Regions from separate parts of the Streptococcus sp. HMSC071D03 genome, predicted to be linked through region 2. Evidence: predicted binding sites of a transcription regulator. Region 2 holds the regulator's gene; the other holds the start of a gene.

Region 1 (4,431 bases), on a different contig from region 2:
ACTTTTTCAGTCAATTGTCCAGCTTCATCATAGCCTACGTATCCCGGAGGGGCACCAACGAGTTTAGCAACGCTGTGTTTTTCCATGTATTCACTCATATCAAAGCGAATCATGCTATCAGCAGAACCAAAGAGTTCGATGGCCAGTTGTTTAGAAAGTTCTGTCTTACCGACACCGGTAGGACCAACAAAGAGGAAGCTACCAATTGGACGGTTTGGAGTACCGAGTCCGACACGGTTACGACGGATAGCCTTAGCAATCTTATCTACAGCGTCGTCTTGGCCAATAACATGAGCCTTGAGGTCATCTGCTAGATTGATAAGTTGAGACTGTTCTTTTTCTTTCAAATCACCAACTGGAATATTAGTCTTTTGCTCGATGATGTGTTCGATTGTCTTTTCGCTGATGATTGGAGTATCCTGATCCGTTACCTTGGTCTTTTGCATTTCCTTATATTTGGCAATCTGGTCACGGAAGTAGGCTGCTTTTTCAAAATCTTCATCGCGGGTTGCTTGTGCCTTGAGATTTTCTGCTTCGATTAAGCGTTGGTCGATGACCTTAGGATCTACAAAGTTCAAGGTTAAGTTCATTTTTGAACCAGCTTCATCTAGAAGGTCAATAGCCTTGTCTGGCAAGAAACGATCTTGGATGTAGCGGTTAGAAAGGGTAGCGGCAGCTTCGATAGCCCCATCAGTATAGTGAACATGATGGTAATCTTCGTATTTCTTTTGGATACCTTTCAGGATAATAATGGTTTCTTCAACGGTTGGTTCATCAACTTTAACAGGTTGCATACGACGTTCAAGGGCAGCATCTTTTTCGATGATGCGATATTCATTGAGGGTAGTAGCACCAACAAGTTGGAGTTCGCCACGAGCAAGAGCTGGTTTTAGGATATTTCCTGCATCCATATTCCCTTCTCCTGCTGAACCAGCACCGACAATTTCATGAATTTCGTCAATGAAGAGAATAACATCCTCGCGCTCACGAATTTCTTCCATGAGTTTTTGCATGCGCTCTTCAAACTGACCTCGGATACCTGTTCCTTGAACAAGGCTAACGACATCTAAGCGGATGACTTCTTTACCTTGAAGCTTATGGGGAACATCACCGTCAACAATTTTCTGAGCTAAACCTTCGACAACAGCTGTCTTACCAACACCAGGTTCACCGATAAGAACAGGATTGTTTTTAGTTCTGCGGTTGAGGATTTCAATGACACGGATAATCTCTTCGTCACGGCCAATTACAGGGTCAATATTTCCACGACGGGCAATCTCAGTGACATTGATACCATATTCATCCAAGAGTCCTTTTTCCTGGATTGGTGGTGGGGTTTGGGCAGGACCACGATTTTGGACACCATAGCCACCATTTCCACCGTATCCACCCCCTGACTGGGTTGGGGGGATATTGTTGTTATTAGAAGAAGGTCTAAAGTTGTTGAGATCGTTAAAGAAGTCTCCAAAGGGATCAAAATCACGGTTGTTTAAATCTGTAATGCCCTTGAATAAGCTATTGTTAGGATCTGTTTTGATAATTTTGTAGCAATTTTGGCAAAGATCGATTTGCTTTTGTTGTCCATTGAGATTGGTATAAAGATGAATTGTTGAGTCATTGATTTTACAGTTTTGACAGAGCATACCGCCACCTCATTTCTTTCTTAGTTTTGACTAAATCTAAAAGGTCAAAAATAGTCAAACAAGTATATAATTTAATTATATCATGATTATTGGGCAATTCAAGTAAAAAGATTGGATACTAGCACTATAAATAGTAGAGCGCTAATCATGAGAAAATCTTGATAGTAAGAAAAAAATCCTATTTGTCATACAAAAAGGATTCTCGTTGGTGAAAGGCGGTGGGACAGAAATCGATAGACAAAGTCTCGATTTCGTAGTCCCAGCCCCGCGAAGATGATTAGGAGTTTTGGGAGTCTAAAAGACGAACGAAAAGTCCAATCAGCTACCGCGTCAAAGTTTGATTGCTAATAAAAAGTGAGGTCGGGATCTTTTTATTAGCCTCTGTATATCTATCATTAGTATAGAAGTTCGTAGATTTCCATCGCAATCAAGTCGATGCTATCAAAAGTATATGTTTCACGAGCTTCAACATCACGAAGAGTAAAGATTGGGCCATTTTCTTCATCATGGTTAAAAGCAACTTCAGCTACAACAACTCCCTCGCGCTCAAAGTTACGTTTTAAGTTACCACCATCTTTTGTCATTGCTTCTAGGCGGTTGATGATTCTAACCAAATGTGATTCCATTTTGATTCTCCTCCATTTCTTATCGTTACTATTTTACCATAAAGAGTATCTACTTGACTAGGAAAAACTAAGATTTCTCGCTATTTCTGTTTTCTTTGAAATTTTATTGAAAATATCAGGAAAAGAAGTTGCATTTTTATGCAAAATATGTTATCCTTATACAAGTTTTAAGTTAGAAAGTAGTGTATCTATGAATTTTTCTTTTTTACCTAAATATCTGCCATATTTTAATTATGGTGCTCTCGTAACGGTCTTGATTTCTGTTTTGGTTGTCTTTTTGGGAACAATTTTAGGGATAGTCTTGGCTTTTGCTCAACGTTCTAAAATGAAGCCCTTAGCTTGGCTTGCCAATGTTTATATTTGGATTTTCCGTGGAACACCTATGATGGTACAGATCATGATTGCTTTCGCCCTTATGCACATCAATGCTCCGACAATTCAGATTGGAGTTTTGGGAGTTGATTTTTCACGTTTGATTCCAGGGATTATCATTATCTCTATGAATAGTGGTGCCTATGTATCAGAAACAGTTCGTGCTGGTATCAATGCAGTACCTAAAGGGCAATTAGAGGCGGCTTACTCTCTAGGGATTCGTCCTAAAAATGCTATGCGCTATGTCATCTTGCCACAGGCTATCAAGAATATCTTGCCAGCCTTGGGGAATGAGTTTATTACCATTATCAAGGATAGTTCACTCTTGTCAGCAATCGGTGTCATGGAATTGTGGAATGGAGCTACTACGGTGTCAACAACCACCTACCTACCTTTAACTCCACTCTTATTTGCGGCCTTTTACTACTTGATTATGACCTCTGTCTTGACACTAGCCTTGAAAGCTTTTGAAAATCGTATGGGACAAGGAGAGAAAAAATAATGACTGAAACGCTTATAAAAATTGAAAACCTTCATAAAAATTTTGGGAAAAATGAAGTTTTAAAAGGAATTGATCTGGAGATTAAAAAGGGAGAAGTTGTGGTGATTATCGGACCGTCAGGTAGCGGGAAGTCAACCCTCCTTCGCTCCATGAATCTCCTCGAAGAAGCGACAAAAGGCAAGGTCATCTTTGAAGGAGTGGATATTACGGATAAGAAAAATGACCTCTTTGCCATGCGTGAAAAGATGGGAATGGTATTCCAACAGTTCAATCTCTTTCCAAATATGACAGTAATGGAAAACATCACGCTTTCTCCTATTAAGACAAAAGGCGAAAGTAAGGAAGTTGCTGAGAAGAGAGCCCATGAGCTTTTGGAAAAGGTTGGTTTACCAGATAAGGCAGATGCTTATCCACAAAGTTTGTCTGGTGGACAGCAACAACGTATTGCTATCGCTCGTGGTCTTGCCATGGAACCAGATGTCCTACTCTTTGATGAACCGACTTCTGCCCTAGACCCAGAAATGGTAGGGGAAGTACTAGCAGTTATGCAAGAACTTGCTAAGTCAGGAATGACCATGGTCATCGTAACGCATGAGATGGGCTTTGCGCGTGAGGTAGCAGACCGTGTCATCTTTATGGCTGACGGTGTTGTTGTCGAAGACGGAACTCCAGAGCAAGTCTTTGAACAAACCCAAGAACAAAGAACCAAGGATTTCTTGAGTAAGGTTTTGTAAGAATATCGTAATCTAGAAAAGCTCGATAAGGGCTTTTTCTTATAGTTTCAGACTATAAGATCTCTTAGGTAAGAAGTGTTAGAGGGACAAGTATATTTTTGATATAATAGAAGATATTTGTTAGAAAAGAGAAAACACATGACACAGATGATTGATGGGAAGGCCTTGGCGGCCAAGTTACAGGGACAATTGGCTGAAAAGACTGCGAAATTGAAAGAAGAGACAGGCTTGGTGCCTGGTTTGGTCGTTATTTTAGTCGGAGAAAATCCAGCCAGCCAAGTTTACGTTCGTAACAAGGAACGTTCAGCTATTGCAGCAGGATTCCAGAGTGAAGTTGTGCGAGTTCCTGAAACAATTACCCAAGAGGAATTGTTGGATTTGATTGCCAAATACAATCAAGATCCAGCTTGGCATGGGATTTTGGTGCAGTTACCATTACCAAAACACATCGATGAAGAGGCTGTTCTACTAGCCATTGATCCAGAAAAGGATGTGGATGGTTTTCATCCGCTTAATATGGGACGCCTTTGGTCTGGTCACCCAGTTATGATTCC
Region 2 (4,431 bases):
TTGAGTCGGATGCGGAGTTTGAAATTTATAACGACGTGGCCGGGAAGTTAGCTATGGTCAAACGGATTTTAACGAGGCGGATGCTTCCTATTTTGCTTCTCTTTTTAGCTCTACTACCGGTTTTCACAAAGTTTGTCACTGGAGGTAGTTCTTTCAGTTGGGAAATGTTTTTGATTGTTATAATCGATGGAGTTTTATTGATAGTCCATGCGATTCAGATTTCTTATATTTTTTGGAGATTGAGTCAAAAGTGGAAAGAATTATCTGATAAATAAAACCATTTTGGAGGTTAGACAATGAATAGCAAAGTACAATTTCAAATGTTTACCATTTTTGATTTGGATAAGGTAGAAGATTATTTGCATGAGATGCATTTGAAAGGTTGGAAATTTAAATCGAATCGTTTTGGCTTTTTCTGTTTTGACCAATGCCGACCAGATGATGTGATTTACCGTGTGTGGAATACTAGCTATCTTAGAAAAAATGAGGTAGATTTACAAAGTATTAAGGATAGAGGATGGGAATTTGTGGAAAATTGTTCTTATTCTGTTTTTCGAAAAGCAACTTGTGATGTAGATTTAAATGATCAATCTTTCATGGACAATCGTCTTCGATGGGCTGATGTGAAATCTAGACTTCGTACATCTACAGTTTCTATCTCTGGCGGTCTAGCTATTTGTATGAGCTTGTTTCGCGAAAATCTCTCTCAGTCTTTCTTCCTTATTTTTGCCCTTTATGCCCTCATGATTTTATATCTAATCTATAGTTTTTACAGACTTAAAAAGAAATATCTTGAGAATGTAAGATGATTTTCTAGGTCCTCAGACTGATTTTTAGCACTCTTGGTAAAAGAGTGCTAATTTTTTGAGTTTTTGTCTTGACATTCTTTTCTAAGGGTGTATAATAGAATCATGAGTTAGCACTTGGAGGTTACGAGTGCTAAAAAGATCTATCAGAGAGGAGTAGCGAGATGGTTACAGAACGTCAGCAGAATATTTTAAATCTGATTATTGACATCTTTACCAAAACGCACGAACCTGTTGGATCCAAAGCCTTGCAAGAGTCTATCAACTCTAGTAGTGCTACCATTCGAAATGACATGGCGGCTTTAGAAAAGCAAGGTTTGCTTGAAAAGGCACATACTTCCAGTGGTCGGATGCCGAGTGTAGCTGGATTTCAATACTATGTCAAACACTCCTTATCCTTCGACCGTTTAGCTGAGAATCAAGTTTATGAGATTGTAAAAGCCTTTGATCAGGAATTCTTCAAACTTGAGGATATTCTTCAAGAGGCAACGAGAATCTTGGCAGACTTGAGTGGTTGTACGGTTGTAGCACTGGATGTTGAACCAAGTAGGCAGAAGTTGACAGCTTTTGATATTGTTGTCCTTGGACAACATACAGCACTGGCAGTTTTTACGCTTGATGAGTCTAGAACAGTTACCAGTCAGTTTTTGATTCCGAGAAATTTCTTGCAGGAGGATTTAAATCGCCTCAAGACCATGATTCAAGAGCGTTTCCTGGATCAAACTGTTTTGGATATTCATTACAAGATTCGGACAGAGATTCCGCAAGTTATCCAACGTTACTTTACAACAACGGATAACGTTATGGATCTCGTCGAGCATATATTCAAAGAAATGTTCAATGAAAATATCGTGGTTTCTGGGAAAGTCAATCTTTTGAATTTCGCTAATCTAGCAGCCTATCAATTCTTTGATCAGCCACAAAAGGTAGCTTTGGAAATTCGAGAAAATCTGATTGGCGACCAGATGCAAAGTGTCCGAGTTGCGGATAGCCAAGAATCTTGTCTTGCTGACTTAGCAGTGATTAGCAGTAAGTTCCTGATTCCCTATCGTGGATTTGGAATTCTTGCGATTATAGGTCCAGTTAATCTGGATTATCAACAATTGGTTAATCAACTTAATGTTGTCAATCGAGTTCTAACCATGAAGTTGACGGATTTTTACCGCTATCTTAGCAGTAATCACTATGAAGTGAATTAAAATTGAAATCATTAAAGGAGGCGAAAATGGCCCAAGATATTAAAAATGAAGAAGTAAAAGAAGAGGAAGTTGTTGAAACAGCTGAAGAAACAAGACCTGAAAAGTCTGAATTGGACTTGGCCAATGAACGTGCCGAGGAATTTGAAAACAAATACCTTCGTGCCCATGCAGAAATGCAAAACATTCAGCGCCGTGCCAACGAAGAGCGCCAACTCTTGCAACGCTATCGCAGCCAAGATTTGGCAAAAGCTATCTTGCCATCACTCGATAACCTCGAACGTGCCCTTGCCGTCGAAGGGTTGACAGATGATGTGAAGAAGGGCTTGGAAATGGTCCAAGAAAGTTTGGTACATGCTCTGAAACAAGAAGGTATCGAAGAAATCGCAGCTGATGGCGAATTTGACCATAACTATCATATGGCCATCCAAACTCTCCCAGCAGACGATGAACACCCAGCAGATACCATCGCACAAGTATTCCAAAAAGGTTACAAACTCCATGACCGCATCCTAAGACCGACTATGGTAGTCGTGTATAACTAGGCGGTAAGTCAGAAATCTGTGATTTCGTTGACGCACCCCCGCAAGGGTGATTAGGCTGGTCACAAGCATTTGCGAAGTGAACTGCCAATCAGCTACTGCGTATAATTTCGACTTCTCGTGTCGCAATTTACATAATAAAAACCTTGTCCGAAACGACACTAAACTATGAAGAAAGATAAAAAATTATTCAGCTTTGCAATAGTGAGCGAAGCGAACCATTGGCGATACTCTTCGCCGTGGCGCTATTTGCGCAAACTTTGAGACCTTAGGCTCAAAGTTTAGTCAAAGAGATTGACGAAGTCAAGCTCTGACGGCGCAGCCACCTAAGAAGAGTATCAAAAAGAAAAAAGAGAAAAAATAACAAGGAGAAAAACACATGTCTAAAATTATCGGTATTGACTTAGGTACAACAAACTCAGCAGTAGCAGTTCTTGAAGGAACTGAATCAAAAATCATCGCAAACCCAGAAGGGAACCGTACAACTCCATCTGTAGTCTCATTCAAAAACGGAGAAATTATCGTTGGTGACGCTGCAAAACGTCAAGCAGTTACAAATCCAGATACAGTCATCTCTATCAAATCTAAGATGGGAACTTCTGAAAAAGTCTCTGCAAACGGAAAAGAATACACTCCACAAGAAATTTCAGCTATGATCCTTCAATACTTGAAAGGTTACGCTGAAGAATACCTTGGTGAAAAAGTAACGAAAGCAGTTATCACAGTTCCAGCTTACTTCAATGATGCTCAACGTCAAGCAACAAAAGACGCTGGTAAAATCGCTGGTCTTGAAGTAGAACGTATCGTCAACGAACCAACTGCAGCAGCTCTTGCTTACGGTTTGGACAAGACAGACAAAGAAGAAAAAATCTTGGTATTTGACCTTGGTGGTGGTACATTCGACGTATCTATCCTTGAATTGGGTGATGGTGTCTTTGACGTATTGGCAACTGCAGGGGATAACAAACTCGGTGGTGACGACTTTGACCAAAAAATCATCGACTACTTGGTAGCAGAATTCAAGAAAGAAAACGGCATCGACTTGTCAGCTGACAAGATGGCTCTTCAACGTTTGAAAGACGCAGCTGAAAAAGCTAAGAAAGACCTTTCTGGAGTGACTTCAACTCAAATCAGCTTGCCATTTATTACTGCTGGTGAAGCTGGACCTCTTCACTTGGAAATGACTTTGACTCGTGCTAAATTCGACGATTTGACTCGTGATCTTGTAGAACGTACAAAAGTTCCAGTTCGCCAAGCCCTTTCAGATGCAGGTTTGAGCTTGTCAGAAATCGACGAAGTGATCCTTGTCGGTGGTTCAACTCGTATCCCTGCCGTTGTTGAAGCTGTTAAAGCTGAAACTGGTAAAGAACCAAACAAATCAGTGAACCCTGACGAAGTAGTGGCTATGGGAGCTGCCATCCAAGGTGGTGTGATCACTGGTGATGTAAAAGACGTTGTCCTTCTTGACGTAACGCCATTGTCACTTGGTATTGAAACAATGGGTGGAGTCTTCACAAAACTCATCGACCGCAACACAACAATTCCAACATCTAAATCACAAGTCTTCTCAACTGCAGCAGACAACCAACCAGCCGTTGATATCCACGTTCTTCAAGGGGAACGCCCAATGGCAGCAGATAACAAGACTCTTGGACGCTTCCAATTGACTGATATCCCAGCTGCACCTCGTGGTATCCCACAAATCGAAGTAACATTTGACATCGATAAGAACGGTATCGTATCTGTTAAGGCCAAAGACCTTGGAACTCAAAAAGAACAAACAATTGTTATCCAATCTAACTCAGGTTTGACAGACGAAGAAATCGACCGCATGATGAAAGATGCTGAAGCGAACGCTGAAGCAGATAAGAAACGTAAAGAAGAAGT

The links. The regulator HrcA, encoded in region 2, represses chaperone genes, less so after heat shock. The targets are predictions, from matches to a motif close to TTAGCACTCNNNNNNNNNGAGTGCTAA.
Region 1: HMPREF2837_RS06890 (ATP-dependent Clp protease ATP-binding subunit) is a predicted target of HrcA. The motif match lies at 1,762-1,788, and genes of this name have one in related genera.

Annotation. Positions count from the first base shown of each region.
Region 1 is NZ_KV807774.1:2,352-6,782, forward strand. Features, by position in the region: gene HMPREF2837_RS06890 (ATP-dependent Clp protease ATP-binding subunit) at 1-1,643, opposite strand, end outside; gene HMPREF2837_RS06895 (DUF1797 family protein) at 2,039-2,269, opposite strand; gene HMPREF2837_RS06900 (amino acid ABC transporter permease) at 2,460-3,143, shown strand; gene HMPREF2837_RS06905 (amino acid ABC transporter ATP-binding protein) at 3,143-3,877, shown strand; gene HMPREF2837_RS06910 (bifunctional methylenetetrahydrofolate dehydrogenase/methenyltetrahydrofolate cyclohydrolase) at 4,016-4,431, shown strand, end outside.
Region 2 is NZ_KV807720.1:10,311-14,741, forward strand. Features, by position in the region: gene HMPREF2837_RS11850 (DUF2812 domain-containing protein) at 1-275, shown strand, start outside; gene HMPREF2837_RS03135 (DUF2812 domain-containing protein) at 297-809, shown strand; gene hrcA (heat-inducible transcriptional repressor HrcA) at 971-2,005, shown strand; gene grpE (nucleotide exchange factor GrpE) at 2,032-2,547, shown strand; gene dnaK (molecular chaperone DnaK) at 2,924-4,431, shown strand, end outside.